2 regions of the Gymnodinialimonas mytili genome follow, and region 2 is predicted to be linked to the other one. Evidence: riboswitches for the same ligand, from Rfam matches in the RefSeq annotation. Region 2 holds a riboswitch; the other holds the start of a gene.
The links. Region 2 has a riboswitch for thiamine pyrophosphate ahead of thiD (bifunctional hydroxymethylpyrimidine kinase/phosphomethylpyrimidine kinase). Riboswitches for the same ligand answer to the same signal wherever they lie in the genome.
Positions count from the first base shown of each region.

Region 1 (15,948 bases), on a different contig from region 2:
TGATCGCACCCGCCATCGCCCGCGCCATGGCCACCGGATCGCCCGCCTTGGCCACGGCGGTGTTCAGCAAAACTGCATCCATCCCCAATTCCATCGCCTGACAGGCATCTGAGGGGCGCCCGATCCCGGCATCCACGATCAGCGGCACGCCGGGGAAATGCGCTCGCATGGTCCGCAATGCATCGGGCGTGCGCAGGCCTTGCCCGGACCCAATCGGCGCCCCCCACGGCATCAAGACTTCGCAGCCTGCCGCCAGCAGCTTTTCCCCGACAATCAGATCATCGGTCGTATAGGGGAACACCTGAAACCCTTGGGCGGTTAGCTCTCCCGCGGCCTCGACCAAGCCAAAGACATCGGGCTGCAACGTGTCGGCATGGCCGATCACCTCCAGCTTGATCCAGCGCGTGCCGAACAGCTCCCGCGCCATCTGTGCGGTGGTGATCGCTTCGGAAACGGAATGGCACCCCGCCGTGTTGGGCAGGATCTCGACGCCGATATCGCGCAGCATCTCCCAAAATCCGGCCCCCGAGCCATCCGCCGTTTCACGCCGTAGCGAAACAGTCACGATCTCACACCCGCTGGCACGGATCGCCTCTTGCAGGATGGCGGGTGACGGATATTGCGCTGTACCCAAAAGCAGGCGCGATGTGACGGGCGTGCCGTAAAACTTCATCTCAACCTCCCTGCATCGGCGCCAGAACCTCCAGCCGATCACCGGGCAGGATCTGCGTGTCGGGGCGCGCATCGCGCGGGATGAACTGACCGTTCAGGGCCGTGGCAATAGCAGGGTTGGTAAACCCCAATTCTTCAAGCGCGGCGGATAGGGTCTTGCCCGTGACCTCATGCGGCTGGGCATTCACGAGGATGTTCATGGGATGTCTCCGAAAGAAGGGTGTCAGCGACGTGCTTGGCCATGGCAGGGGCCAGCAGAAAGCCGTGGCGATAGAGGCCGTTCAGCGCCCAGCCCCCTCCATGGCGGGTCAAGCGCGGCAGGTTGTTCCCATAGGCGGGGCGCAGGCCGGCCCCGATCTCCAGGATGCTGGCTTCGGCAAAACCGGGATGCAGGGTGAAGGCCGCGCTCAGCAATTCGCTGATCGACCGGAGTGTAGGTGGACGGGTCGACGAGCTTTCGATCATGGTTGCGCCGATCATGTAAATGCCAGCGCCACGAGGCACGAGGTAAAGCGGAATACGCGGATGCAGAAGGCGCACCGTGCGGGTGATCTCGACCTCCGGGCATTGCAAGATCGCCATTTCCCCGCGCACCGGGCGCAGGCCGGGCAAGTTGGCAGCCGGTCCGGTACAGTCCAACGTGACCCCTGCGGGCGCTTCGGTTGCCCATCGGAACGAGACACCGGCGTCGCGCGACGCCATGGTCAGATCTATCAACGCCTGTCTCGGGTTCAGATGCGCTTCCTTGGTGAAATGCAGGCCCTGATCGAACCGTCCGCCTAGTGCCGGTTCCAACTCCGCGATCCCGGCGCCATCGACCGGCGTGAAGTCCGATGTGCGGCGCGCAAACCGCGCCACCTCTTGCCGGTCGCGCGGCGGCGCCACGACAAGCGTCCCAAGGCGGGTCACGGCTGTGACCCCACTCCACCACTCCACCGCATCACGCCCGAGCGTCACAACCGCATCATCGGCGCTTTCGCGTTCGCACCACGGGGCGAGCATCCCGCCCGCATAGCGGGCCACGCTGCCTTTACCGGGGCCACTGGCCCGGTCATAGACCGTGACCTTGGCACCGCGCCGCGCCAGTTCCAGCGCAGAGGTGAGACCGGCAAGCCCCGCCCCGGCGATACGGATCATTCCTTGCCCTCCTCGGCGGGAATATAGAGCTCACCGCCTTCGCGGAACTTGGCCGCCATCGCCTCCATGCCCTCTTTCTGCGCCTCGGCGCGGATGTCATGGCTGATCCGCATGGAACAGAACTTCGGCCCGCACATGGAGCAGAAATGCGCCACCTTATGCGCCTCTTTCGGCAGGGTCTGGTCGTGGAAGTCGCGCGCGGTATCCGGGTCAAGCGACAGATTGAACTGGTCCTCCCAGCGGAACTCGAACCGTGCACGGCTGAGCGCATCATCCCGCCGTTGCGCGCCCGGCAGCCCCTTGGCCAAATCGGCGGCGTGGGCCGCGATCTTGTAGGTGATGACGCCGGTTTTGACGTCATCCCGGTCGGGCAGGCCCAGATGTTCCTTGGGCGTCACATAGCAAAGCATCGCACAGCCAAACCAGCCGATCATCGCCGCCCCAATGCCGGAGGTGATGTGGTCGTAGCCGGGTGCGATATCCGTAGTGAGTGGCCCAAGCGTGTAAAACGGCGCCTCGTGACAGCATTCCAGCTGCTTGTCCATGTTCTCCTTGATCTTGTGCATGGCCACATGGCCCGGCCCTTCAATCATCACCTGACAATCCTTGGCCCAGGCGATCTTGGTCAGCTCACCCAGCGTCTCCAGCTCAGCGAATTGCGCTTCATCATTGGCATCGGCGATGGAGCCGGGGCGCAGCCCATCGCCCAGAGAGAAGGACACATCATAGGCGCGGCAGATGTCGCAAATCTCCTCGAAATGCTCGTAGAGGAAGCTTTCCTTGTGATGATGCAGGCACCATTTGGCCATGATCGATCCGCCGCGCGACACGATCCCCGTCACCCGCTCCACCGTCATCGGGACCATGTGCAGCCGCACGCCGGCGTGGATGGTGAAGTAATCCACCCCCTGCTCCGCCTGTTCGATCAGCGTGTCGCGGAACACCTCCCAGGTGAGATCCTCGGCGATGCCGTTCACCTTTTCCAGAGCCTGATAGATCGGCACGGTACCAATAGGCACGGGTGAATTGCGGATGATCCATTCACGGGTATTGTGGATGTTGCGCCCGGTCGACAGATCCATGACCGTATCGGCCCCCCAACGGATCGCCCAGACCAGTTTCTCTACTTCTTCCTCCATCGAGGAGGTCACCGCAGAGGTGCCCATATTCGCGTTGATCTTCACCAGGAAGTTGCGTCCGATGATCATCGGTTCGCTCTCGGGGTGGTTGATGTTGGCGGGGATGATCGCGCGGCCTGCTGCGACCTCGTCCCGCACGAATTCGGGGGTCACATAATCCGGGATGTTGGCACCGAAATCCTCGCCATCCCGCGCCTCAACCACAGCCTCGCGCAGCTGGTTCTCGCGGATCGCGATGTATTCCATCTCGGGCGTGACAATCCCGGCGCGCGCATAGGCCAACTGCGTGACCGCCTTGCCGTCCTTGGCGCACAGGGGCCGCGCGCGGACCGGAAATTCCGGCGTCAGACGGTCACCGGAGACAAAGCCGTTGTCCTCGGGCTTCACGTCGCGCCCGTCATAGGCTTCCACATCGCCACGCGCTTCAATCCAGGCGCGGCGCAGGGGCGCTAGGCCGTGGTTGATGTCGGTCACAATATCCGGGTCTGTATAGACCCCCGACGTGTCGTAGACGGTGACCGGCGGCTCTCCGGCTGTTGGATGGACGGAAATCTCGCGCATCGGGACGCGGATATCGGGGTGCTGCGTCCCGCTCACATAGATCTTGCGCGATGCGGGCAAGCCGCCGGTCGTGACCTTGGGGGTGTGGACGTTCATATCGGTGCTCCTCAAGCCAACACTTAAAAAGACACCAGATGAGGTTGGGGTGGGAAACACCGAGGCTACGCCCGGATACCGGCCCGACCACGGATAAACACCGATACGGCCCTAGCTTCCTACGCCAGTATCAACTGGGTCAGGTTCAAAGGGTCGCATCACCGGGCATATGCCCTGTCAGCCTCTCAGTCCCCTAGGCGGGACCCCCCTGCGTGCCCTTTGCTTAGGATACAAATTCGCGCAAAGCAAGTTGGCCATCGGCAGCACATCGCGGACATGGCGGATCATCGCGCCGCGTTTCAGGCAGTGAGATCATGGTTGGAGAACCGCAAAAATCATCGTCCAAGACACTTGGGCCATTTCAAAATCTCGATCCAAGGGGAAAACAGATGCGGCATTTGGCCAAAGGCGGATCTTTCTCAACCCTCTGAAATAATGGAAAATACTTCATTTGGTGACGCGCTGTTGCACGTCACGCATCGAGTGATTGTGACGTTTGCATGACAACTTGCAACGTTTTGTGAATCATGCAAGTATGCTTGCGACAGCGTATGGGAGAACAATGTCACTCATCGAAAAGATATCGGGCGAGGCGAGCAATCTTACGCCGAACGAACGTCGGCTGGTGCAGTCTGTGATCGAAAGCCCCACCGCCGCCGCCCTTGGGACAGCAAACGAATTGGCCAAGGCTGTGGGTGTCCACGAGGCGACAGCATCGCGACTGGCGCGCAAGCTTGGCTATGACAGCTACGCAGCATTCCGCGATGCCCTACGGGATGAATTCATCGCCACGCGTGAGACGGCGACACGGTTCGAAAAGACGATCACGGATAGCAGCTCTGACACCATCCTGGGCAAGCTCGCCCATGAAGAGGCCAATGCGCTTGGCCGGATCGAAGAATTCATCACAGCCGATCAGATCGCGCAGGTGGCCGAAATCCTCATGCAAGCGGGTCGGATCTTTGTCTACGGCTATGGCAATGCCGAAGTGCTGTCACTGATGATGATCAAACGCTTCCGGCGCTTCGGCAAGGATGTGCATCAACTCACTGCCGATCCGCGGGCCATGGCCGAACAGGTCCTCGGCCTGCGATCCGGCGATGCCGTGTTGATCTTTGCGTTCCGACGCCCGCCGCGGGCCTATGGCGCGCTGATCGAAACGGCACGCGAGGCAGGGGCGCGGACGATTGTGATCTCGGGCACATCCGGCGCGTTGCTTGCCCCGGCGCCGGATCATTTGCTGGCCGCGCCCCGCTCAGGTGACCCGGATGCGTTTCAAACACTGACCGTACCGATGACGATCTGTAACGCTATTGTCATCGCGGCAGGACATACTGAAAGAGACGAGTCACTGAAAAAACTCGACCAGTTGGGGCAATTGATCGAACGGTTTGAGTAACCAGGGAAGAACCCAAGGGAGATTATCATGATGGGTCTGACGACAACGCGCCTCGGCGCGATCGGTATAGTATTGTCCACTGCAGCCTTCGCCGATGGGCATCTGGATGAGATGACAACTGACGAGCTTTTGCCCATGGCCGAAGCGGAAGGCGAGGTCATCGTCTATTCCTTCACCAGTCGGATCGGCCGCGTCGAAACCGCGTTCGAAGAGGTTTATCCGACGATCGATCTGCAAGGCTTTGACATTTCTTCGACCGAGCAGATTGCGCGCCTGACCGCCGAGGCGCAGGCCGGTGTCACCAATGCAGATGTCATCTACATCTCGGATACCCCTGTGGTTCTGACCACTCTTCTAGAAGAAGGTATCATCACACCCTATGTCCCGCCGCGAGTTGCCGACCGCGTACCGGCCGAGTTCCAATCGCCGCTTCTGGCGCAGCGTTTGTCGACCAAAGTGCTGATGTATAACGAAGAAGCCAATCCCGATGGCGCGCCAATCTCAAACCTATGGGAGTTGACGACAGAGGAATGGCGCGGACGCGTCGTCATGGTCGACCCCCTGCAACGCGGTGACTATCTCGATCTGATGACCGAGATCGTCTTGCGCGCCGATGAAATGGCCGCCGCCTACGAGGTCCAATTCGGCGCCGAAATCACGCTCGACGGGGCCGCGAATGCGGGCGAGCAATTCATCATGGATCTCTTCGCCAATGACCTGATCCTGGTGGGCTCCACCGACGATGTGAACGCCGCCGTGGGCGCGCTCGGCCAGGAGAACCCGCCGGTTGGGTTCACCTCCTATTCCGACCGGCGCGACAACGAGGATGAAGGTTGGGCGTTGCAGGTGGCCAATGACGTCAGCCCGGCGTCGGGGATCATCTTCCCAGCCGTCCTGGCACTCGCCACCGAGCCCAACAATCCCGCCGCGGCCCGCCTGGTGATCGATTTCCTGATGGGGGACGAAAGTGAAACCGGCGGCGCGGGTCTGGCACCGTTCTATGTGGCGGGCGATTACGTGACCCGCACCGATATCCCGCCCCATCCCGATGCCGTTCCGCTGGACGAATTCAACGCCTGGCGCATCGCCCCGTCGGAGACCGCCACAATCCGGTCCGAGATCGGCGATCTGGTGCTGACCCTGCAATAACGGGTCATCGCTTCGGGGGTGTGTATATTTCAATACCCGCCCCCACCTCATCCATCAGCAGAAGGATCACCGGGTATGGCCGAGACCGCCATGAACACGCGTGGACGGCGCGTCCTGTTCAAACAGGGCACCGTGCTCAAGACATTCGTCCTTGCATTGCTGATCGCGCTGATCGTGCTGCCCCTGCTCAGAACCGTTCTGTTCACGCTGGAGCCGGACAATCTGCGGGCCTGGTCCGACGTCTTGGTCGGGCGGCTCAGCGAAAACCTGTTCTACAAGCCGCTGGCCAACACACTTCTCATTGGTGTGGTGGTGGCCACGGCCTGCGTGCTGATCGGCGGCTTCCTGGCCTGGCTGGTGGTGATGACCAATGTGCCCTACCGCAAGCTGATCGGCGTCATGGCCACCCTGCCCTTCATGATCCCCAGTTTCGCCGCCGCACTGGCCTGGGGCACGCTGTTCCGCAATGATCGCGTCGGCGGTCAGGTCGGGTTTCTGCAAGGCTCGGGCCTGGATGTGCCGGATTGGCTCGCCTGGGGTATGGTGCCGACGCTGATTGTGCTGACGCTGCACTATTTCAGCCTTGCCTTCACCATTATCGCCGCGGCGCTGGCCACAGTGAATTCGGATCTGGTCGAGGCGGCGCAGATCGCGGGCGCCAAGGGCCGCCGCATCCTGATGGGGATCATCCTGCCGGTCACGACACCCGCGTTGGTGGCTGCCGGATCCCTGTGTTTCGCGGGGGCGGTGTCGAACTTCGCCACGCCCGCCCTGCTGGGTCTGCCGGTGCGGATGCAAACGCTGTCCACCCGGCTCTTTGGAATGATCGAAGTCGGCCAGGTCAGCCGCGGCTATGTCATCGGCATCATGCTGGTCCTGATCTCGGGCGCCTTTCTCTGGGCGGGCAATCGCATAGTCTCGGGCCGCCGCTCCTACGCCACGATCACCGGCAAAGGCGGGCGCGCCAAACGCTTCGACCTGCGCGGCGCGCGCTGGCCGCTTTTCGCAGTCGCGATGACCATCCTGATGGCCAGCACAATCGTACCGGTCGCCGTTTTGGCCGCCTCCAGTTTCGCGCCCTCCTCCTCGGATCTCTTCGCGAACTGGACCACGCATTTCTGGATCGGCGAAAGCCGCCCCGATTTCGCCCAAGGCACGGCCGGGATCATCCACAACGAGGACATCCTGCGCGCGCTTTGGGTCACGCTTGGCCTGGGCCTCGCCGTCGCTCTGACCGGTATGATCGTCGGGCTTCTGGCCTCTTATACGGCTGCGCGCTACCGCGAGGGCTGGATGTCGGCCGCGATCACGCAGATCAGCTTTCTGCCACTTCTGGTGCCCGGCATCGCCTTCGGGGCAGCCTATATCGCCTATCTCGGCGCGCCTATCGGCCCCCTGCCCGCGCTTTACGGCACCTTTGCCCTGCTGGTGATCGCGGGCACCGCCTACCTGCTGCCGTTTTCGGTGCAAACCGGTCGCGCCGTGATCCAACAGGTGGGCGGCGAGCTTGAGGAAAGTGCGCGCATCACCGGCGCCGGGTTCATCCGGCGCTTGGCGGCAATCACCGTGCCACTGGCCGTGCGGGGCCTGGCGGCGGGCGGCATCCTGATCTTCGTCAAAATCGTCCGCGACCTGTCTCTGGTGGTGCTGCTTTTCACGCCCACCATGCCTGTCCTGTCGGTGGTGGCCTATCGCTACGCGTCCGAGGGCTTCACCCAATTCGCCAATGCAATCACCGTCGTGATCCTGGCCATTTCGATCGCCGCCACGCTGATCGCACAGCGGTTGCAAACCAAATCCCAGCCCTGGCTGCAAAATTGAGGGCCCGCGCAATGCTTGAAATCAAGAACCTCCACAAACGATTTGGCAATTTCGAGGCCGTCAAAGATGTCTCGATTTCGGTGCCCGATGGCGCGTTTCTGGTGCTGCTCGGCCCATCTGGCTGCGGCAAGACCACGTTGCTGCGGATGCTGGCCGGCCTGGAATTGCCAAGCGCAGGGCAGATCATCTTCGGCGATCACATGGTCTCGGACGGTGACGAAAACTGGTCGGTCGATCCGGCCAAGCGCCATTCAGGGCTGGTTTTTCAATCCTATGCGCTGTGGCCCCATATGTCGGTGCGCGGCAATGTGGATTGGCCGCTGAAGGTTGCGAAACTGTCCAAAGAGGCGCGGGACAAGCGTGTGACCGAAGTGCTGGAATTGCTCGATATCGCAGCGCTGGCCGATCGATATCCCAACGAAATCTCGGGCGGACAGCAACAGCGTGTTGCCATCGCCCGCACGATCGCGCCGAAGCCATCGGTCTTGCTGTTTGACGAACCGCTGTCCAATCTCGATGCCAAGCTGCGGGTCGAGATGCGGACCGAGCTGATGCGTCTGCACCGCGCCACCGGCGCCACCACGGTCTACGTCACCCATGATCAGATCGAGGCGATGACGATGGCCAGCCATGTCGCCGTCATGAACCATGGCCGCGTCCAGCAATTCGGCACGCCCGCAGATCTGATCGATCATCCGGAAACCGCCTTCGTGGCCACCTTCGTGGGCACACCGCCCAACAACATGGTGCCGGTGGTCAAGAACGGGGCTGGCTACAAGGTGGGCGGCCGCATCATGCCAATAGACCCCCCCGCTGCGGATTGTCTGGCGATGTATCGCGCCGAAACGATGGTCCTCGCCCAGGAGGAGGCCGCGATGACGCTGCCGATGGAATTGGTCGAGACAAGCACCATTGCCGGGCGCACCATGGTGACGGGTCTTGGCGACGGGATGCGTCTGACCGCGATTGTCGACACACCGCCCAAGGCGCGCATCGGCGACATCGTTCAGTTTCAACTGCCCCCCGAACCCGACAGCTGGTTCGGCCCAGACGGTGGGAGGATCCGCTGATGCGTGTCCTCCTCGTGCGCCATGGCCAATCGGAATGGAACGCCACCCGGCGCCTGCAGGGCCAGGCCGATATCAGCTTGTCCGAGCTGGGGCGCGCCCAGGCGCGCGCCTTGAGGCCGGTGATCGCCGAGATCGGACCGTGCCGGTCTGTCTCCTCGGATCTGGCCCGGGTCCGAGAGACCGCGGATCAGATCGGCGCGGTGGAGCCACGCTTTGACTCGGGTCTGCGCGAGAACGACCTGGGCGATTGGACCGGGCGCGACATCGATGACATCCAGGCCGAAGACGCCGCGGCATTTCAAGGCTGGCGCGCGGGCACGGCCACACCGCCCGGCGGTGAGACCTGGGCAGCCTTTTCGAACCGGGCCTCCGCGGTGATCGAGGCCGAGCGGGCGACACCCTGCGATAACCTTCTTGTGGTCTGCCACGGCGGCGTTGTCCGGGCGCTCCTGCAGCATTACCTGGGTCTACCACCGGCCCATATCATTCCCGTCGCACCCGCCAGCCTCACCGCCTTCCAGCTGAGCGATGACAAGCCCGCGCGATTGGAGCTTTTCAATTACCGCCCGGACGAGTTGGACTTCGCAGCGCCCGATTGACCGCGCAGTGCCATGCTTTGCGGGAGATCGGCAAATGCGCCAAGGCCCATGGCATGGCGCCCGTGATGTCAGGCGGCGACCAGATTGAGCCAGTAGCGCGTGTGGCGCAGCGCGCCGGTGCGGCGTAACGCGCCCATCTCGACCAATCCTTGCAAATCCCGCGTCGCCGTGGCCCGCGACGTCCCTGTGATCGACAGGTAGTTTTCAGCACTCAGGCCGCCCTTGAACCCATCCGGGCCTTCCCGAAACATCCGCGTGATCGCCTTCGCCTGCCTGTCGTTGAACCGATCCCGGAACCGGTCGTAGAAATGCGCCTTGGCGATGAAGAACCCGACCCGATCCAGCGTGACCTGCTGCGCGGTCAAGACCGTCTCGGCGAACCAGTCCAGCCATGGTGTGACATCCAAGGTCTTTTGGTGGCGCTCCAGCTGATCGTAATAGGCCTTCCGTGCCCGCTCGATCGTGAAGGCCAGCGCGATCAGGCTCGGCTGTCCGATATTCTGCGCCAGCGATTTCTCCGCAAGGGCCCGGCCCAACCGCCCATTGCCATCCTCAAAGGGGTGGATGCTCTCGAAGTAGAGATGGCTCAGACCGGCCCGCGTCAATGCTGGCAGAGGGTCCGCCCCGCCCGGACCCGTCCGGTTGAACCAATCCGTATAGCGGTCCATCTCGCGCGGGACTTGCGCCGAGGCCGGCGCCTCGAAATGCACTATGGGCTGGTCCTGCCGCCCCGATACGATCTGCATCGCATCCCCATGCCGCCGATAGGCGCCGATGGCCTCCAAATGCCTGTCATGGGACAGCAACATGCCGTGCCACCGAAACAACGTATCCTGCGTCAGCGGTACGGCATAGGTGGAATAGACATCGACCATCATCTCGGCCACGCCCTGTTCCCGCGGCTTCGTCGGATAAGTGCCGGGGGACAATCCAAGGTGACGGCGCAGCGAGGATTGCACGCTCTGCCGATCCAGCATCTCGCCTTCGATGGCGCTGGTCTGCATCGCCTCTTCGCTCAACAGATCGATGCGCAATTGATCCCGCTCGGACGGGCTGACATGATGGACGGCGCCCAGAATTTCACCCGATGACAGCAGGAAACGCTGCTCCAACGGCGCCATCGCAGCCGCATCATAGCGGAAATCCGGCCAGCCGGGCATTTCCCAGTTCCATGGCATGAGCGATAGATTCCTTTTCTATAGCTCATGTATAATTTATTTTTGATCCATAGAAGTCAATTCTATACCTCAAACCCCTGTCTATAGGCCCCTGCAGCTAAGTCGTGTTGCCTTGAACCAGGGTCGCAACGAAATCCTCTCGCGGTGCAAATACCTCTCCGCGAATCGAGGCCAGGACGGCCCGCGCCGCTTCCTGACCCAGCGCATGTCGCTCGATATGGACGGTGGTCAGCCGGGTGCGCACCGAATGCTCGAACGAGGTGCCGTTAAACCCCGCCACGGCGATCTGATCAGGCACCGCAAAACCTGCGCCATGCAGCCACGACAATGCCCCAAGCGCCATCGCATCATTCAGGCAATAGAGCGCGTCGATATCGGGGTGCTGCCGCATCAGATCCTGTATCAACTTGGATCCCGACCCGGCCTGCCGCGGCATGTCTTCATCGGTGCAGTCGATCAGCTCCAGGCCCACCCCCGTCAGCACCTCTTTGAACGCCTCCCGCCGCCGCGCCGCGCACAGGTCCTTTTTCAACTCCGCCCCGATATAGGCGGGCTTGCGCACGCCCTTTTCGATGAAATGCTGCGCGATCATGCGCCCGGCATCGGCATGGCTTGGTGCAATGTTACCGTCATAACCGGCATCCTGCTCGTCCCAAATCTGGATGATCGGGCAGGGCCAGCTTTTCAGCAACTGACTGGCCCGCTCCGATCGCCGAATGCCACCCGTCACGATCATCCCGGCGGGCTGCAGGGAAAGGACGGTCTGAATGATCTCATCCTCAAGATCCGTGTCGAAATGCGATTCCCCGATAAAGGTCAGATAGCCCTCGGGGCGGATGACCGCGTTGATGCCGCTGACCACATCCCCGAACACTGCATCATTGATCGACGGCAGAACCACGGCGACGATATGGCTGCGGTTCGAACTCAGCGATCCTGCCAGGCGGTTGGGCACATAGCTCAGATCCCGCGCCGCGGCCCGCACGCGCTCCCGCGTCTGGGCCGAGATGCTGCCGGTGCCGCGCAACACCTTGGAGGCCGTCATCTTGCTGACCCCGGCACGGGCCGCGACATCCGCCAATGTCGTGCGCTTCAGGTCCGATATCGATTGGTCCATAAGGCTCGCCCCAGCTCAGAAGTCATCCGCGTATCATCGCGCAAAAGGCGCACCGATGACACGCTTGACTCGACTTTTTGTTATCGATAACTCAAAAGGAAGGTTATCGATAACCTTTGTGCTGGAGGGAGGCCCGCATGTCCAGAGCGTTGCGCGTGTTTTGGTCCGCTGTGGATGTGGTGATCGCAGGTATTCTGATCGCGATGATCACGCTGGTCTTCGCCAATGTGGTGCTGCGCTATGGCTTTTCGTCGGGCATCCGCGAGGCGATCGAATTGTCGCGCCTCTGCCTTGTCTGGCTGGTGATGCTGGGCGCGGCGGTGGTGCTGCGCCGCAACGAACACCTGGCCGTCCACGAGATCCTGCGCCTGCTGCCGGCACCGATCACATTGGCCCTTCGGCGTCTGGCCTATGTCGTTGTCCTGATATCGGTCCTCATGCTGTTCTGGGGCGCTTGGGGCCAGACGGTCGCGAATTGGCAGAACATCTCGCCGCTGACCGGCCTGCCCTCGGGGCTGTTCTATCTGGCAGGGGTGGTCTCATCGGTATTGATGACCGGTCTGGCAGTGGTGCGGATCATCGACCCGGATGCCCGGCTGGACGGGGGTGTCGATGACGATCTGGCCCGCCGGGGGGCGGATCAATGACCCTGTTCATCTTCCTGTCGGTTCTTCTGATCGGCATCCTGCTGGGATTGCCCGTGGCGTTTTCCCTGCTGCTGGCGGCCATGGCGTTGATGCTGCACCTGGATCTGTTCAGCGCCGACATCCTGGGCCAATCGCTGATCAATGGCGTGAATAGCTTTCCGCTCTTGGCGATCCCGTTCTTTCTGGTCGCGGGCGAGATCATGTCGGTGGGCGGATTGTCCAAACGCATCGTGCATCTGGCCACGACCCTGCTTGGCCATCGGCGCGGCGGCCTGGGCTATGTCGCGATCTTCACCGCCGTTCTTCTGGCCGGTCTGTCGGGATCGGCGGTGGCCGACGCCGCCGCGCTGGTCTCGATCCTCTATCCGATGATGCGCAAGGCGGGCTATCCCGAGGGTCGCTCGCTTGGATTGCTCGCCTCCGGCGGGATTATCGCGCCGGTCATTCCGCCATCCCTGCCGCTGATCCTGATCGGTGTGGCGGGCAGCATCTCGATCAAAGATCTGTTTCTGGGCGGTATCGCACCCGGTCTGATGATGGGCATCACCCTTCTGGTGGTGTGGACCCTGATGATGCGCCGCGAAGATCTGGAGGTTCTGCCGAAAGCCTCCGGGGCCGAGCGGCTGGTGGCGTTGCGCGAAGGGTTCTGGGCGCTCTTGCTGCCTCTGATCATCATCGGCGGGATCCGATTTGGCATCTTTACCCCGACCGAAGCGGCCGTGGTCGCCGCGGTCTATGCCATCGTGATTTCCACATTCGTCTACCGCGAATTGACCTGGCGCCTGTTCTATCAGGTCCTGATCTCGGCGGGCCGGGCGACGGCGATGGTCATGTTCCTGGTGGGCTGCGCCATGGTGGCGGCCTGGCTGATCACCGTCGCGCAATTGCCGCAGCAATTGGCGGAGATGCTGGGGCCGCTGATCACGCAACCGCGGCTGCTGATGCTTGTCATCATGATCTGCGTTCTGGCCATCGGCATGGTGATGGACCTGTCCCCCACCATCCTGATCCTGGTGCCCCTTCTGATGCCGATTGTCCGGGAAGCCGGGATCGATGAGGTCTATTTCGGGCTGATGTTCGTGATGAACACCTCCATCGGGCTCATCACGCCGCCGGTCGGCAACGTCCTGAACGTGGTCTGCGGTGTCAGCCGCGTTCCCCTGTCGCAAGCCATCAAGGGCACCACGCCCTTCATCCTGGCTTATCTGATGCTCCTTGGCCTGTTCATTGCCGTTCCGAGCATCGTCACCGTTCCGATGAATATCTTCATCGGAAATTGAGACCCTTGGGAGGAAACCGATGAAACTTTCGCAAACCCTGACGGCGCTATGCGCTGTCGCCATGCTGGCCACGCCGGTGCTGGCGGAGACCACGCTGCGCTTCGCACATCCTACGCCGGAGGCGGATATCCAGCACCAGATGGCCGAGTTCTTCGCCGCCGAACTGGCGGAGCGGACCGATGGCGAAGTGACCGTGCAGATCTTTCCGGCGGGCCAATTGGGTTCCGATGCCCAAGCCATCGACGGTACACGATCCGGCACGATCGATATCACCATCGCGGGCCTGAACAATTTCACCGGTCTGATCCCGGAGGCCGCCGCCTTTACCTTGCCCTTCATGTTCCCCACCCGCGAAACCGCCTATCGCGTGCTCGACGGTGCGGTCGGGCAAGGCGTCGGCGACCAGATGGGGGATTTTGGCCTGGTTCTGTTGGGCTATCCTGAGAACGGGTTCCGCAACATGACCAACAATACCAGTCCAATCCGTGTGCCTTCGGATGTGGCGGGCCTGCAAATGCGGGTCAACAATTCCCAAGCGTTGTCCGACATGTTTCAGGCCCTGGGTGCCAACCCGATCCAGCTGGACGTGAACGAGCTCTACACCTCGCTAGAAACCGGCGTCGTGACCGCGCAGGATCACCCGATCCCCGTGACATTGTCGTTCCGCTTCTATGAGGTGCAGGATTATCTGTCGCTGACCCGCCACGCCTATTCACCGCTCGGCTGGGTAATGAACCAGAACAGTTTTGCCGACTTGCCGCCTGAGCATCAGCAGATCTTGATGGAGGTCGCCGCCGACGCGGTGGCGTTCCAGCGCAACCTCGCCATCGAAGGCGAAGAGGCGATGTTGGCAACCCTCAGCGAACATCTGGAGATCAACGATGACGTCGATGGGGCCGCCTTCCAAGAGGCCGTGCGCCCGGCCTGGGATGGCTTCATCGCCGATCACGGCGACACCTTGATCAACGCGATCCTCGACGCCTCGGCGGAGTAATCCGCGCCCCACAGGACACCTCAAACGGGCGCTCCGGCGCCCGTTTCGGCCCCAACGGATCGAAGGGCGGGGTCGGTCCCCCACCCCCATTCCCGCGGAAATCGCCTAAAGGGCCGCGCGCGCCGCGCTCTGCGCATGGGGCGCCGTGTCGTCGGACGCGTCATGCCAGGGGCAGGCCACCAGATGATCGGCGCCCGCCTGCTCCATCACCGGGCGCGCCTCGGCGCAACTGTCGCGCGCGATCGGGCATCGGGTCCGGAACACACAGCCCGACGGCGGGTTCAGCGGCGAGGGCAATTCGCCTTCCAGGATCGGACGGGTGCGCGCCTTTTCCAGCTTTGGATCGGGCACCGGAACCGAGGCGATCAGCGCCCGTGTATAAGGATGCGCAGGATCGCCCGTGACATCGGCGGCACTGCCCACCTCGACTAATCGGCCCAGATACATCACCGCGATCCGGCTCGACACATGGCGGACCACCGACAGGTCATGGGCGATGAACAACAGGCTCAGCCCCATCTCGCGCTGTAGATCCGCCAGCAGGTTCACCACCTGCGCCTGCACCGAGACATCCAGCGCGCTGACCGGTTCGTCACAGATCACCAGTTCAGGCTCGGTGATCAGCGCCCGCGCGATGCCGATGCGCTGACATTGCCCGCCCGACAGCTCGTGAGGATAGCGGTTCTGCAGGTTCGACAGCAGGCCAACCCGCTCCATCATCTCGCCCACCTTGCGGCGGCGGGTGGCGGCGTCGGTGTCGGGCTTGTGGGTCATCAGCGGCTCGGCCACGATTTGCCCGAGGTTCATCCGCGGGTTCAGCGCCGCCAGCGGATCTTGGAACACCATCTGCACATGGCGTCCGAAGCTGCGCCGCTCCAATGCGGATAAACGCGTCAGCTCTTCGCCCTTCCACAGCACTTTGCCCCGGCTCGCCGGAACCGTGCCCACAATCGCGCGCGCCAGCGTCGACTTGCCCGAGCCGCTTTCGCCGACCAGGCCCAGGGTCTCGCCGCGGTTGATCACCAGATTGGCGCCGCTGACCGCCTGCAATTGATCGGGGGCGGTCCACGGCATGGCGCCACGTTTCGG
Region 1 is NZ_JBBIFW010000007.1:10,391-26,338, reverse strand. Features, by position in the region: gene V8J82_RS21425 (thiazole synthase) at 1-673, opposite strand, end outside; gene thiS (sulfur carrier protein ThiS) at 675-872, opposite strand; gene V8J82_RS21415 (FAD-dependent oxidoreductase) at 841-1,809, opposite strand; gene thiC (phosphomethylpyrimidine synthase ThiC) at 1,806-3,605, opposite strand; TPP riboswitch at 3,705-3,825, opposite strand; gene V8J82_RS21405 (MurR/RpiR family transcriptional regulator) at 4,168-5,004, shown strand; gene V8J82_RS21400 (ABC transporter substrate-binding protein) at 5,035-6,153, shown strand; gene V8J82_RS21395 (ABC transporter permease) at 6,229-7,974, shown strand; gene V8J82_RS21390 (ABC transporter ATP-binding protein) at 7,986-9,044, shown strand; gene V8J82_RS21385 (histidine phosphatase family protein) at 9,044-9,643, shown strand; gene V8J82_RS21380 (Fic family protein) at 9,712-10,821, opposite strand; gene V8J82_RS21375 (LacI family DNA-binding transcriptional regulator) at 10,919-11,938, opposite strand; gene V8J82_RS21370 (TRAP transporter small permease) at 12,076-12,585, shown strand; gene V8J82_RS21365 (TRAP transporter large permease subunit) at 12,582-13,865, shown strand; gene V8J82_RS21360 (DctP family TRAP transporter solute-binding subunit) at 13,885-14,859, shown strand; gene V8J82_RS21355 (ABC transporter ATP-binding protein) at 14,965-15,948, opposite strand, start outside.
Region 1: another riboswitch for thiamine pyrophosphate. It lies ahead of thiC (phosphomethylpyrimidine synthase ThiC); the one in region 2 lies ahead of thiD (bifunctional hydroxymethylpyrimidine kinase/phosphomethylpyrimidine kinase).

Region 2 (15,948 bases):
GAGAGCCCGTATCACGCGTCAATGACATCAAATCCATCCCGTAATCCGGCACCAAACGCCGCGGCGCATTGGCCATAACCTCCAGGTAGAAGTCGTGGACACGCGCCTGGTTCAGGATCGTATGCGGCATTTCAGACAGGCCGTCTTCGACATCCTGGATCCGGTCGGCTCGGTGCAGATCACCAGCGCTACCCGGGCGCCAAAAGGCGACCTCATTAACCCAATAGGCCTCTTTCATTACGCGATCTGCGAAACCGAACGCCTCAAACATCTCCATCGAGCGGCAGGCGATTCCATCTGCCTGGCCGAGTGATAAGGGGCCGTCCTTTCGATCCACAATCCGGGTGACGATGTCAGGAAATGCGGCCAGTTGAGCGGCCAAGGTCAGGCCAGCGGGACCGCACCCGACAATCAGCACATCGACAATCTTGGGCTGGACAACCACCCGATCGGCTGCGGGCGATATCGATGGATCGCCCGGGCGATAGCCGTTTAGATGGTATTGCATTGCGCCCCCAACCCGCAAATCGAACCGCATTCTACTCAACAGGTTCGAATGTGCGCAATATGGCTGACGGCTTGGCCCGAATTATGCCGACAAGCCGCGCCAAAGCTCCGAAAAATGATGAACCGGCCCATGGCCTTGGCCAACCGACAGCGCATCGGCGTCTGTAATGGCCATTGCCACATAGGCTTTGGCGCGGGCGACTGCCTTGGCCATGGGCACGCCGTGGGCAAGATGCGCGGCTAAGGCCGAAGACAGCGTACATCCTGTGCCATGGGTGTTCTTAGTGGCAATCCGCGGCGCTTCGACCCAGTGCAGATCGGCGCCGTCGAACAAAACGTCCGGGCTATCGGCTTCCTCAAGATGCCCGCCTTTGACCAGAGCCGCATCGGGGCCAAGCGCTGTCAACGCCCGGGCTTGCGCCGCCATGTCGTCGCGGGTTCGAGCAACCGGTACGCCCAACAGGTGAGCCGCTTCGGGTAAGTTCGGCGTCACGATCCGGGCAAGCGGCAAAAGCCGACTGCGCAACGTTTCAATCGCATCCTCAGCCAGCAGCGGCGCACCGCCCTTGGCGATCATCACGGGGTCTAGCACCACAGGCACCGCCTTATGCGCCTCAAGAACATCCGCAACCGACGACGCGATATCGGCCGTCGCGATCATACCGATCTTGACGGCATCCACGCGGACATCTGCAAATACGGACGTGATCTGGGCCGCCACAAAGTCGGGTGTCACCAGTTCAATCCCGTCCACACCTTGCGTGTTTTGTGCCGTCAACGCCGTCAGCGCCGCCATACCGTAGGCACCATTTGCCGAAATCGACTTCAAATCCGCCTGAATACCCGCCCCACCCGATGGATCAGAGCCTGCAATGGACAGCACATTCCTGATCATGGGCCTTTCCTTCCCGCCTGGAAAACCCCACGCGCCGGAGCTTTGGGATCGAGCCACCTGCACATCGCGATGGGCAACAAAACGTTTTGGGGTGACATGTCATCGTCCTTTCCGGTCAGAAAGGCGCGATCCAAAGGCAGGAAGCCCGTCAAATCTCGCCTCCCTACGCCAGCATGATCTGGTTCAGGTTCGAAGGGTACGTCTCAGCCTTGCGGCGCCCCTGGCGCAACCGGGATAGGACCCGTGTTTTCGAAAGTCAAATGCTGCACCATCCAGCATTTCTGCACTCGAACCGAAGACAGGAATTTACTTGAGCCCGCCTTCTGGGCAATCTTCGCGACGGGGGGAGAGGATCACCAATGAAGACCCAAGTTGCGATCATAGGCGGGGGGCCGTCCGGTCTGCTCCTGGCGCAATTGCTGCACACAAAGGGGATCGACAGTATCGTTTTAGAACGCAAGACCCGGGACTATGTTCTGGGCCGCATCCGCGCGGGCGTTCTCGAACAGGGGCTTGTGGGCCTGATGGAACAGGCCGGATGCGCCGAGCGGATGCACCGCGAGGGCTTCCTGCATAGCGGCACGCTTATTTCCTACGACGATCAGATGTTTCGCCTAGATTTCACCGAGCATACCGGTCGCGCCGTCATGGTCTATGGTCAGACCGAGGTGACGCGCGATCTCTATGCCGCCCGCGACAAGATCGGCGGGCAGGTCGAGTTTAATGTGGCTGACGTGGTCATAAACTCGGCGGAACAGGGGCCTGTCGAAATCTGCTATAAGATCGAAGGAAAACCCCAAAAGCTAGAGGCCGATTTCGTCGCGGGCTGCGATGGCTTCCACGGTGTCAGCCGGAAAACGATCCCCGAGGATGTGCGCCGCGAATACGAAAAAGTCTATCCATTCGGGTGGCTCGGCGTGTTGTCGGAAACACCACCCGTCAATGACGAATTGATTTACGCGAATTCACCGCACGGCTTTGCACTATGCTCGATGCGCAATGACCAGCTCAGCCGCTACTACATTCAATGCTCGATGCAAGATCAGCCCTCAGATTGGAGTGATGAGGCGTTTTGGACCGAACTCAAACGCCGGATCCCAGCCTCAGAGGCCGCTAATTTGGTCACCGGCCCCTCTATCGAGAAGTCCATCGCACCGCTTCGATCCTTCGTGACGGAGCCGATGCGCTGGGGCCGTCTGTTCCTGTGCGGTGATGCCGCCCATATCGTACCGCCCACCGGTGCCAAAGGGCTCAACACCGCCGCCTCAGACGTGCATTACCTATTTCAGGCGCTGACCCAGTTTTACACGGAAGATTGCAGCGATGGGATCGACGGCTACTCGGAGAAGGCGTTGCGCCGTGTCTGGAAAACCGAACGCTTTAGCTGGTGGTTCTCGTCACTCATGCATCGCTATCCTGACCAGAGCGAATTCGACCGCAAGATGCAGATCGCAGAATTGGACTTTCTACGCAGCAATGAAGCGGCACAAAAAGCGATGGCCGAATGCTATGTCGGCTTGCCGTATTGAGGGGCACCTGCGATGAGTGATCGGTTCGACAGAGGCATGAAAACACGCCGCGCTGTGCTGGGCGACGAACATGTGGACCGGGCCGAAGCTGCAACGACAGCGTTCGATGCCCCCTTCCAGCAGATGATCACCGAAAACGCCTGGGGCACGCTTTGGTCGGATGAGACGATTTCGCATCGGGAACGGTCGATGTTGACCCTGGCGCTTTTGGCCGCGACCGGGAATTTTGCCGAAATCCCCATGCATATTCGTGCCACCGCCCGCACAGGCGCCAGCGAGCAAGATGTAATCCAGGCCTTCATGCATGTTGCAGTGTACGCGGGCGTGCCCAAGGCCAACCACGCGATCAAATTGGCGAAAGAGACCTTTGCACAAATGGCCGAAGACGCACGTTAGGCATTCGCAAACCGGCGTGCCAGCGCTGGCAAATCCACTCGGGCGCCAATCCGGGTCGCCAATAGATACAACCCTCCGATCTTGCGCTGCAAAAACAGCGTATCCGCTGGCGGGATGTGCCATAACTCACGGTCTTGGCCAATCACTTGACCGCGCGTGCGCAATTCGTCGGCCAGCGTGGTGGTCGCAAAATCAAACCGGTCAGGGCCGCGCAGAGCGGAGAACCCCATCTCAGCCATATCCAACAACGCCGTCTGATGAGCCTTGGAGAGGCCGGGTTTGATGAACCCGATCTCCTCCAGCGCGGCATAGATGTCAGAGCGCGCGCCATCCAAACCCGCCCGCAACAATCGACGGTGGCCTTCAGCCAGATCATCTGGGATGTCGCGTGCCGCGCCGAAATCCAGCAAAACAAGCTGCTCGGTTTCAGGCCGCCATCGGTAATTCGCGAAATTGGGATCCGTTTGCATCACGCCAAACTCGAACAGCTCGGCCAGGCATAATTCGATCAATGCCTCCAAAGCCGCATCGCGTGTCGCAGGCGCCGCCTCTTGCAGCGTTTCAATCGGGCTTGCGGGTTCGAACCCCATGGCCAGTGCGTCCGGTGTCGACAAATCTGCGCGGTAGGTGGGCACAATAAACCGCGCATCTTGCTGCAAAAGCGCACCAAACCGGGCCAGATAACGGCCTTCGCGGGCATAATCCGCCTCTTCGTGGAGCTGTCGGCGCGCCTCCTCCATCAGCGGACCCAAATCCAATTCCTTGGGCCACAAGCCCGACCATCGGATCAACGCCGCCGCATTGTTCAAATCGCTGTCGATCGAGGCACGTATCCCGGGATATTGCAGCTTGATGGCCAGGCGCATCCCGTCTTTCGCTGTCGCCCGGTGCACCTGCCCGATGGAGGCTGCTGCCAGAGGGCGCGTATCGAAGCTTTTGAACTGGGCCCGGAAGGACGGACCATAGGCACCGGTCAACACCGACTTCAGCTGTGCGGGTGGCATGATATCGGCCTCTGACCGCAAGCGCGCCAGGATATGCTCCAATTCAGGCGGCAGCAGATCACCGGTCTCCATCGACAGCAATTGCCCAAGCTTCATGACCGCGCCGCGCATTTCCGACAGACGCTCCGCAATACGCGAGAGGTTGCTCGGCGTTAGCATGACCGAGGCCATATCCGCAGGCTCCCCCCGCAAGGCGGCCCGCGCCCGGCCCATCGCCGCGCGACCGGCAAGTCCGGTGGCCAAACCGCCCAGCCGCGTAAAGCGCGCCATCCGACCGGTCGGCACCGGATTGTGGCGAATATCGAACGGATTGGCGGGGCTATCTGTCATCGCGTCATTCTGGCTGTTCTGCTTTCGCGAAGACACCTAGCGCCGAATGGCCGCAATCCCAGTGGATCGGACCGCGTTCTCATACGGTGGCGCTTGGATCATGCTTCGCGGGTGTTGGTGGTGGTGAGCAATTCGCTTACCAGCAACTCAAGTTCCGGCCGCCAAAGGCGCAAATGCACGCTAAACCTTGGCTGGCGTTCCCGTTGACATCGACAGATCGAACAGGCGCGTTAACGCGTCCGGCGGTCGATGGCAGACCGCCTATCTTGGATGGGATATGTCAGGCTAGCGTGCAGCGCATAGCGCCCGCGCCCGTCATTCTTGGCACGATACAAGGCCGCATCCACATCCTCCATCATCTGTTTCAACGACGGTCGAGTTGAGTATTGGGCGCTTGTCACGATGCCGACACTCGCTGAAATCTGGCAAACGATGTTTCCGAATGTCACGGGCTGTTCGATCCGCTGAATAATACGACTGGCGATCCGGCCCGCCACCGCAGGCTCCACCACGTCACGCAGCACCACCAGGAACTCGTCACCGCCGATACGGGAGGGGATGTCATTGCGGCGCAGCTCTTCTTCGAATATCCGCCCGACGGCGCGCAAGACGGCGTCGCCTGCCGGATGGCCATACGTATCGTTGACCTCTTTGAAGAGGTCGAGATCGACTTGCAAAAGCGTGAATTGCTCATCGACGCTTTTCAGAATACGCTCCAGATCCAAATCGATGGCGCGGCGGTTGGGCAGTCCCGTCAGCACATCGGTCCGTGCCTGGTGCTCGGCAGACGCATGGGCGGCCTTCAACCGCTCGGTCAGATGGCGCGAGAGGCGCGCAGTCGAGGCATTGGCCTCGTGCAGATACAGTAAATCCACCGTCTGATCATTGGGCGCGAAATCCCGCAATGTCAGAGAAAACTCTGCAACCGCCCGCACGAATGAAAGCCCAAGAGAAATATCTACAATCGCCCCATCCTCGCCAGGCAAGCGCGCCAGATGCGCGCGCAAAGGCAGGTCTGGCTTGCGGCGCAGGATCAGGCCAATCCGTTGATTGGCTGCGGCAAACAACGTTTCCGTATCCATGACATCAACAGGGTGATGGACACCGAACAGGGAAAAGAACGGCGCCTGGCCGACAAGATCATCCCCTAGCATCTTCCGGATGGTGGGACCCGCATGTTCGATGATGCCGTCCATGGATAAACGCAGATGCATCGGCATCAACTGATCGAACACGCCATCTGACGAAATCGGAACTCCGTCCTTTGGGAAATCCATCGCCGTCATGCCAACACCTCTCCCAATTGGAAGCTGCGGCCTTCGGCATGCTGTACATCCAAAAGCTCGACTTTGAGGAATTCGGTACCAATCCCATCGGCTTCTTCGCGCCCGTCGAGCGATAGGATGGCCAGCGTTCCATAATCATCGGCCATGGCCCGCAAGCCGCCCAAGAGGATTGCGGAGATCCCGGGCAACTGCCACTGGGCCGACAGGCGAAAAGTCCGCTTGTCCAACTGCGCAACGGCGATTTTGGGAATATCGAGATCCGGCATCACCAACCGCCCCCGATCGCGCAATTCCTCAAGCGACCAGATGAATTCGGGAAAGGTACTGCCCCCAAACCGTAGCAGTCGGCGCAGCGGATCCAACGGTGGATGTGTCACCAGGAACGTCCCCATATCTTCCAATAGAGAGGCAGAGGGCCGGTGCAAAAGCTGTGTCGTGGTATTGAAGACGGCGACGGTCAGCGCGTCGTCATAGTAGGTCATGGATTCAAAATCATCGATGGGCAGGTCCGCCTGGTCGCGCACCTCATCCCAAAGATCCTCCCCAAAAGTGGAGGTTACAAAGCCCTGGAAGGCTCGATTGATAAGCCCATGCATCGTCGCGCCATATCCTAGTATCGTCCCAGAACGGGACCCGTCAGGGCGGCACGCTAGGCATCAGAGGTAAACATTCCCTTGCCAATCCAAGAAAGACAGCATCAAAAATCGGTCGGCGCACCGCCTTCGGCTTTGCGGCGGGCCACGAACTCGCGCAATTCCTCTCGCACCGCCGGATCCATCTGCGGGGGTTCGAACTCGGCCAAGATCGCATTGTATGTCTTGTGCGCGCGCTCGGCCGTCCAAGCCCCGCCATCCAAACGCCACGCCTCAAAATTTCGCCAATCGGACAGGAACGGGCCATAAAACGCAGTTTGATACCGATCCTGGGTATGCTGGCAGCCAAAGAAATGCCCGCCTGCCCCCACCTCAGCAATCGCGTCCAGCGCCAGATCCCCATCGGAAACGCCCAGCATCTCGGGTTCGAAATAGCGCTGGATCTGCTGCAACACCTCGCAATCCATGACGAATTTCTCAGGGCTCGCGATTAGCCCGCCCTCCAGCCAGCCTGCTGCGTGATAGACCATGTTGGTGCCCGATTGCACCGCCGACCAGAGCGAGTTCGAGGTCTCCCACATCGCTTGGCCATCCGGCACATTGGCTGCGCAAACGCCACTGGCACGCATCGGCAGGCGATAGAACCGCGCCATTTGACCAGTGATCTGTGTCGCGCGCATGTATTCCGGCGTCCCAAAAGCTGGCGCGCCCGATTTCATGTCTACATTCGATGTGAACGTCCCAATCGCCACCGGACAGCCCGGTGCGATCCATTGCAACAGCGCAATCGCAGCCAACCCTTCGGCGATGCTTAACGCAACCGCCCCCGCAACCGTGACCGGCGCCATGGCACCCGCCAGGGTAAACGGAGTCACCACCACGGGCTGCCCGCGCCGCGCAAGTCGCATCGCCCCATCCAACATGGGAAAATCGTGCTTCAGAGGGCTCACCGAGTTGATGTTGGTGTACATCCGAGGCTGGGCGTCAAATTCCGCATGCGATAAGCCCGCCGCGATCCGCACCATCTCCATCACATCTTCAACACGCTCCGCGCCCAGGGAATAGGCGTGGGACACCTTGTCGGTCAGCGTCAGCTTCTCATAAAGGCAGTCCAGATGCCGGATCGACGGATGCACATCGATGGGCTCCACCGGATACCCGCCCGCAAAATGAATACAGTTAAAATACTGTGTGAGCTTCATGAAATCGCGATAGGTCTCGAAATCGCCGGGGCGTTTGCCGCGTTCCAGGTCCCAGGCGTTGGGCGGGCTCGACACGTTGCCGAAAACCATGTGTTTGCCGCCGATGGTCAACGCCTTGTCGGGATTGCGGGGCACAATCGTAAATGTCGCGGGCGCACGCGGAATCATCTCTTCGACGAAGGCCGGGTCGAAAAACACCGTTTGGCCTTCGATCTTGCAACCGGCCTGCCGCAGATAGCCGATGGCCTCGTCATTCAAAAACTCGATGCCAATATCCGACAGGATCCGCAGCGCCGCATTGTGGATCGCCTGGACACCGCCTTCATCCAGCGGCTCGGTTGGCCGGTCGGTATTGATCGGCACGCGCCAAGGCATCTGCTCGATCGCATGGGCCGAGGCTCGGGCGACGCCAGCGGCGCGTCCACCGCTACGGCGGCGTTGAGGGAGTGATGCGGCGTCTTCCATGGGCGCGATCCAGCTTGATGACGATCCCCCATGCTTGCCCAGGACGGCGCAAGCCGATTTGCCCTTTCCGACGCCAGGCGTCGCATTTGGGCCGCGCTAACCCGTTAGCCACGTTGGTCCAGCCAGTCCGGCAGCTCCGCAATCGATGGCAGCACGGCGTCCGCCCAGGGGGCAAGCACAGCGGCAGTCGCCACGCCGGTGAGAACACCCAGCGTACGAAACCCTGCCGCCCGCCCCGCATGCAAGTCATGGGTGCTGTCCCCCACCATCACGCATTCATCGGGCGTCAGCCTGGTCTCCGCCGCGAAGGCCAGACACATACCGGGTGCCGGTTTGGCGCCATGTCCGCTGTCCGAGCCCGCAATGAAGGCAAACCGGTCAAACACACCCTGCCCCGCAATCTGCTGCCGCGCTGCCATTTCGCTGTCATTGGTCGCCACACCCAGGGGCAGCCCGCGATCGATTAGGGCATCAAAGACATCGGCCAGCGGGGCCGCTGGGACCATCTCCGTCGCGGCGCCTGCATCGTCGAGAAAGGTTTGGATCTCGGCCCGATTGCGATGCGTCAACACATCGGCAATAGCATCGGCCACCTCTGCCGCCGTACCGGCTATGGCAAAAGAACTGGGATGAAATCGCCGCGCCTCCAGGTCGTAGTCCAGGCAATCGGCCAGACGCTCGGCAAGATCAGCGCGGCCACCAGCCAGCGCTTGGATCGTGTGCCATGTTCCCACACCCCAACTGGCCTGAAAGTCGAACAAAACGCCGTCCTTGTCGAACAGCACCCCTTTGATCGCCATGGGTCAGGTCCAGTTCGGCAGGTCGCCGCCCGGCAGGTATGCACGGACAGAGGCAATCTGGTCAGGTCGTAGCTCGACCGCTTCCGCGGCCTGGATCACCCAATTGTCATCCATTTGAACAAAATCCAAAACGGATGCGAGGAAGACCGGATTGGCAGCATTTTTCTTTAAATCTTGGGCACTTGCCCCAGTCGCGCCCATAAAAAGCGGCATCAGGTCATCATTTGCCGCCAACCACGCCAAAATACGCAGCGCAGATGTCTCAGCGGATTCTTGCCCGACTGTTTTCATTGCGTTCCCCCTTAAAGGGTTTGTTAACTTTTCGATTCCAATTTGCTCGCCATAGGGGTCGCGTAGCAAAAACAGAGTAGTCGTAGGAGTTCGTTGGACATGACAGGCCGTATCTTAGTTGTCGACGACGTCGCCACCAATCGCATTGTTATGAAGGTCAAGCTAGCGGCCGCATGCTACACCGTCGAGCAGGCTGAAAATGGCGCTGCTGCCCTTCGGATTGCCCAGGAAAAGAAGCCCGATCTGATCCTCTTGGACGTTATGATGCCCGATATGAGCGGATTGGAAGTGTGTCGCAAACTGAAGGCCGACCCTGTCACCGCCGATATCCCCATCCTTCTGATCACCGCGCTGTCGGACCGCGACGCGAAGATGGAAGGGCTGGAGGCAGGTGCAGATGATTTCTTAACGAAGCCGGTCGAAGAGGTGACACTGCTGGCGCGCGTCCGCTCGTTGCTGCGCGCCCGCGACTCAGTGCGGGAACTTCTGGTCAGCGATGGTTCTGCCGGAAGCTTCGGGTTTGCCGAAGCACCCACTCAATTCGGTGTGAAGACGCGCCCTGGTCGGATCGCCCTGGTGGCGCCCGGCCCCCGCGGAGCGATCCTTTGGAAAGCCGCAATCGATGATCGGATCGGTGGCGATGTGCGCATCATCCAGCGCGAGGCGGCGCTCACCGAAGCGGCCGCCGATCCGGATAGCGCTCCGGATATCTTCGTGATTTCCGTCGATCTGGCGCAACGGAACGAAGGTCTGCGCTTACTGTCGGATCTGCGATCGCGCCCGGGCACACGGCACGCGGCCTCGATCATGATCTTGCCCGAAGGCGATTCCGAACGCGCCGCCATCGCGCTCGATTTGGGTGCCAATGATGTGCTGCACGATCCGTTCGACGCCAAGGAGCTTGCCATTCGCATTTCCGCGCAGTTGGACCGCAAGCGAGAAGCGGACCGGATGCGCGCGGGGGTGCGCAGAGGGCTGGAGGCGGCGGTAACCGATCCACTGACTGGTTTGCACAATCGTCGATTTGCGTTGCACAGGATGGAACAGATGTTGGCCAATCCAGGCTCAGGCGTTGCGGTCATGATGATTGATCTGGATTACTTTAAGAAGATCAATGACCGCTACGGCCATCCCGCGGGTGACGAAGTGCTGTGCCAGGTGGGCCACCGCCTACGCGCTCAGTTGCGCGGCAACGATCTGCTGGCCCGGGTCGGTGGCGAAGAATTCCTGGTTGCCATGTCGAATACCGACCGCAACGGTGCGTTGGAATGCGCCGAGCGCCTGCGAGAGGCCGTCGGTCGCACGGATTTCGATGTTTCCGATGACATCAAGCCCATTCATGTCACCGCCAGTGTGGGCCTGACCCTGCCCGAGGATGTCCATAAGGGCGCGCGGGCGGATGCGTTGATCCAACAGGCCGATGATGCGCTGTATAGTGCCAAAGCCATGGGCCGAGATCAGGTCAGCCGCATGCCACGGCCAGCAGCTTAACGGCGCGCGCCGCCAAATCGCCGCAGCATCCGGCGCAAGTTTTCGGCAAGCTCGGCCCGTTCGGCCGGGCTCATCTCCTCGACATAATCCAGCAAAGCGCCATGCCCGCTGGCTTGCATGGCCTCAGCCGCGCGTCGACTGCGCGCCAAGGCGGCTTCGACCGCGTCACGCTCAAACGGGTTAGCCAATAGCGCTTGTTCGACATCCCGCAGTGCGTGGCCAATCTCTCTCCGCTCAGCATGCAATATCTCGCCCCCATCGGATGCAACGCGGTCGCGCAATGCCTCTCGGTCTTCCCGCGACAATGCCAGTGCAAAGGGTCCCAGACCCATCGCCGCAAGCCGCGGCGGCCCACCTTCCTTCGGCCCGCCATAGTTCAAGGCAAAGCCCGCCGCCAAACCGACGATCGCCAAGTTCAAAGCCAGCGACACCGCCAGTGCGATTTTCAAACCGCGCCTGCGCGGCGGTGGCGAGGTATCTTGCGGCTGCAAATCAGACATCCCCAACCTCCACCCAAAGGGCGCTCAAATCCGGTGTCACTCCGTAATCCGAGCTCAGCGATGCAGGCAAGGCCCCGCTTCCAAGCCAAAGCTCCAGCGTATCCGGCACTGCAAAACCGATCATCAGACCAAGCGCACCCGCAGCGGTAATCCCCGAGGCTGCGCCCCATCCCCCGACAGCGCTCACCAGGCCGATGATCCAACCACGCCGCGGCGGTGCGGCCGGGGTCATCGCGGCAAGCTCGGCCTGCACCCGGTCGGCATCGGCCAGAACCCGTGCACGCAAGGCGGCATCAGGGCCAGCAGCACGCGCCTGGGCAAACATCGCCTCCAACGCGTCGTCGTCTTGCCTATCCGTGTCCATAGCCCAAGGCCTCCTTCTGTCCGGCAAGCGCGGCTTTCAACGCCCGCTTGCCCCGCGCGGTCAAGCTTTCCACGGCTTCCACCCCCACGTCCAATATCTCGGCGATCTCTGGGTTGGATAAACCCTCGATGTGGCGCAGGATCACCGCCTGCCGCTGCCGTTCCGGTAGCGAGGCCAGCGCCGCGTCCAACGCGTCGCGGCGGCCTGCCTCTTGCAAACGCGCCTCGGCGCCCGGGCTCGGATCCGCAAAATCATCCTCACCCAATTCGACGGACCGGCCCGAACGGCGCAACCGGTCGATCGCCAGATTGGCGACAACCTTGTGCAACCAGGTTGACGGCTTGGCTGCCCCATCTGCTTGCCACGTGCGCGCCGCGCGCCAAAGGCGCAAAAGGGCCTCTTGGGCAACATCCTCGGCCTCAGCCGCATTGCCCAGCACCCGCGCCGCATGGCGATAGGCGCGCGGCAACAGCCGATCGGTCAAGACCCGCGCCGCATCGGGATCACCGTTTGCAAACAGAACCATCAAGGTTCCATCCGCCAGACGGCCAAGTTCGGTATCCGACCGCTCCATCCTGCTGCAATACCTCGCCGTCCGGTGTTTGGAAATGGGCCAGCAACAGCTGGCCCAATCCCGCTTAGCGGCGATCGCTGCCATGGCGACGGCCCATCCGGTCGAGCAGGCGCGACACAGCTTCGTCAAACTCGGCCTCGGTGACCGACCCATCGCCATCGGCATCCATACGCTCGAACATCCGTTCAGGATCCGGGCCGCGGCGACGGCCCTCGCGTGCTTCATCCAGCTCGGCCTGTGTCAATGCGCCATCGCCATTGGTATCCGCGCGTTCGATCATCCGATCCACACGCTCGGCGTTGCGTTCGGCGGCCCGGGCCAGCAATTCATCGCGGCTCAATTGGCCATCGCCATTTGTGTCCGTATTGACGAACCGCGCATCTCCTGCCGCGGCGAGTTCCTCAAGCGTCACCGCGCCGTTGCCATCTGCATCGAGTTCTTCGAAGATCATGCGCGGACCGTCCGGCCCCCGCTCCTGCGCGGCCAACGGGGCCGCAAGCGCCACGGGGATCAAGATGCTCAGCAAGGCTGCTTTTGTCATCGACATGGGGCAATCTCCTTTGTTTCTGCCTGTCTGATCGGTCTCACGGCGCATCGCCTGCATTCCGTCGCGCTTTTTTTTCGCCGCCGCGCCGCCCTGTCGCGGGGGCGTGGGCTTTACCAACGCTCAAAGGAGGCGCATTTATGGTCCATGGAACTTAACGACACGCACGCAGCACCCGCCCCATTCGCCCCGGCCCAGCCCGAGCGCCCGACCTGGCCTGCCATGGTGAACGGCCTTCGCCATCGTTGCCCCAGTTGCGGCGAGGGGCACTTGTTTGACGGCTATCTCAAACTGCGCGCACGCTGCCCGTCCTGTGATGAGGATCTGAGCCATGCGCGGGCCGATGACGGGCCCGCCTATCTATCGATCCTGGTGACGGCAAAGGTGATGGGGACGGCGCAATTGGCGGCTTATCAGGCGTTTGAGCTGGAACCCTGGGTGTCGGCCGTGACCTTCTGCATCGGGGTGACTGTGATGGCCTTGGCCCTGTTGCCACGGTTCAAGGGGATGATCGTCGGCATTCAATGGTCCAAGCGGATGCACGGTTTTTGAGCGACCAAACCCCGATCCGCGATGCGGCCACGGTGATTGTGCTGCGTGATGCTCAGACTGTTCCGCGGGTTCTGATGGGACAGCGTGGCAAGACCGCCGCCTTCATGCCGTCGAAATTCGTGTTTCCAGGCGGCGCCGTCGACCGCGCCGATGCCGATATCCCCCTTGCCCGCCCGGCGGCGCCAGAAGATGCGGCGCGGCTGGCCGATGGAACCGCGCACCCGTCAGCCCTGATCACAAGTGCCGTGCGCGAGCTTTGGGAAGAAACCGGCCTGCTTTTGGGTCGCGCGGATGCGCGGGCGGCCACCCTGACACCCCCGATGGGGTGGGCGCGCTATCTGGCCACCGGGCATCTGCCCGACGGCGCGGCGTTGAATTACGTGTTTCGCGCCATCACCCCGCCGGGTCGGCCGCGCCGCTTCGATGCGCGGTTTTTTCTGGTCGATGCGGCAGGGCTATCGTCGGACCCTGATGATTTCTCCGGCGCCGAGGATGAGTTGAGCCATCTGCAATGGGTGCCCCTGGCCGAAGCGCGCAGCTTTGACATGCCGTTTATCACCGAGGTGGTCCTCGCCGAACTCTCCGCACGGATCCGCGGCGAAGCTGCACCGGGCGTGCCGTTTTTCGATAATTCCGGCCCGGTCAGCCAGTTTCGCCGGTTGTGAACGACCGGCCAAAGGGATTGCGCTTTGCGTTGCAAATCGCCCGGTGCTTGGGGGACTAGTCCCCCAAACCCCCTAACGAGAGGGATCCTCGGACCCCTCTCGTGCTCTCCCCGAGGGTATTTCGGGCCAATGGAAGCGGTCAGAGGCTGCTCCAGAGGATCAGGGCGAGCGAGAAAATGATCAATGCGATGCCGATGATCTCGGAGCGGGAGGTTTGTTCCCGCAGCCAGAAAGCGGAGAAGAAGAAGGTGAACAGCAGCTCAATCTGGCCAAGCGCTTTGACATAGGCCGCGGTTTGCAGCGCGAAGGCAATGAACCAGCCCAGCGATCCCAGCATTGACGTCAGACCTGTCAGAGCCGAGATCCGCCAGCAGGCAATGACGCGCCAGATCTCTCCACGTTCGCGGACCGCCAGCCAGGTACCTAGCGTCAGCGTTTGGATGATCGTCGCCGTCAACAGCGCCATTCCAGCACGCATGGGAACGTCACCATCTTCCAAGGCAAGGGTCGCCCCGCGATAGCACACAGCCGACACGCCGAACAAAACGCCGGAGGCGAGCCCGTAGCCCGAGGCGGCATTAAACACCCGCTTGGTCCAAGGCAAACCGCTATCCTGCGGTGGGTCGGACAACACCAAGACCCCCGCAAAACCCACTGCAATTGCGGCGATAACGGGTGCGGACACGCCCTCTCCCAACAGAACAAACCCGATCAACGCGGTCAGGATGACCTCGGATTTCTTCAGGATGATGCCGACATAGAAGTTCCGCCGCGCGAACAGAGCCACCACGCAGGCCGTTGCCAGCATCTGAGCCATCGCGCCGCTTGCAGCATAGGCCCAGTAGAGGCCCTCGGGGCGCGGGAGGCTTTGTCCGGTGCTGAGCCCATAGGCGCCGACGACCACGGCCACAAACGGCACCGCAAACGCGAACCGCGCCCAGGTGGCACCGCCCGTGGATAGGCGCGTAACTTTCAGGTGCCGCTGCAGCAGAAACCGCAAATTCTGCATGAAGGCGGCAAAGAGCGTGGCGGCAATCCAAACGGGCATGTGCCCCACATGCGCCCCTGCCGGACCGGTGACAAGCTACTTTTGGGGATAGAGCGGATGGGCGACTGGATCTTTGGCGCGGATCAGATGGCGGCGAAAGATCTCGCCATAGCTGCGGTAGACATAGCCGTCATTGCGCGCCAGATATCGGGTGCGATTGGCGAAATAGATCCCGGGCAGGCGATACCAGGGCAATCTGGGATGCATGTGATGGACGACGTGCAGGTTGTTGTTCAGGAACAGAAATGCCAGCACTCCGCGATCTTCGATGATCACCGTACGCCCCCGCACGCGATCATGGGCCTGATGTTCCAGAAAGGTGCGGATCTTCAGTATCGACAACCCGCCATAGCAGGCCAGCAGATAGGCCCAGATCGGCAGCGGCGACCAGGCGACCAGCGCCAAGATAGCGATACATGCCACGCCATGGGCCAACCACGCGCTCGCGATCCCGTAGGCGCCTGCACGGATCGCGCGCAGATCCTCCGCCATGAACACCATCTGCGCCAATGCCGGACCGATCAGCATACGCCCCAGCAGCGTGTTATTGACCCGCAGCACAAGCTGCGCGGCGCGCGGCAAACGCTGCCATTGCGCGGGGTCGAGATAGTTGGATTCAGGGTCGTCGTAGGGATCGGTCAGATTGGCATCCATGTGATGGGCCAGATGCGTGTCGCGAAACCGAATATACGGAATGGCGAGGTTTAGACTAGCAAACACCAACGGCTCTCCCAGGCGCCGATCACCAAAGGGATGGCCGTGCAGCACCTCGTGCTGAAGCGAGGCCTGCAGCGCGATCACCGGCATCAACACCAAAACCGCGGCCCAAACCGGCAAGAACCAAAGGGCCAATCCAAACGCCCCGTAACACAGCACAATCAATCCCAGTGTCGGCCACTCGATCCGCATAGA
Region 2 is NZ_JBBIFW010000002.1:881,872-897,819, reverse strand. Features, by position in the region: gene V8J82_RS13910 (FAD-dependent monooxygenase) at 1-508, opposite strand, end outside; gene thiD (bifunctional hydroxymethylpyrimidine kinase/phosphomethylpyrimidine kinase) at 590-1,402, opposite strand; TPP riboswitch at 1,546-1,634, opposite strand; gene pobA (4-hydroxybenzoate 3-monooxygenase) at 1,762-2,931, shown strand; gene pcaC (4-carboxymuconolactone decarboxylase) at 2,944-3,327, shown strand; gene V8J82_RS13890 (ABC1 kinase family protein) at 3,324-4,661, opposite strand; gene V8J82_RS13885 (diguanylate cyclase domain-containing protein) at 4,892-5,947, opposite strand; gene V8J82_RS13880 (heme NO-binding domain-containing protein) at 5,944-6,543, opposite strand; gene V8J82_RS13875 (trimethylamine methyltransferase family protein) at 6,645-8,207, opposite strand; gene V8J82_RS13870 (HAD family hydrolase) at 8,312-9,007, opposite strand; gene V8J82_RS13865 (DUF3572 domain-containing protein) at 9,011-9,298, opposite strand; gene V8J82_RS13860 (diguanylate cyclase) at 9,398-10,789, shown strand; gene V8J82_RS13855 (periplasmic heavy metal sensor) at 10,786-11,289, opposite strand; gene V8J82_RS13850 (hypothetical protein) at 11,282-11,653, opposite strand; gene V8J82_RS13845 (RNA polymerase sigma factor) at 11,640-12,227, opposite strand; gene V8J82_RS13840 (EF-hand domain-containing protein) at 12,292-12,774, opposite strand; gene V8J82_RS13835 (DUF983 domain-containing protein) at 12,919-13,323, shown strand; gene V8J82_RS13830 (NUDIX hydrolase) at 13,320-13,988, shown strand; gene V8J82_RS13825 (EamA family transporter) at 14,128-15,036, opposite strand; gene V8J82_RS13820 (fatty acid desaturase) at 15,073-15,945, opposite strand.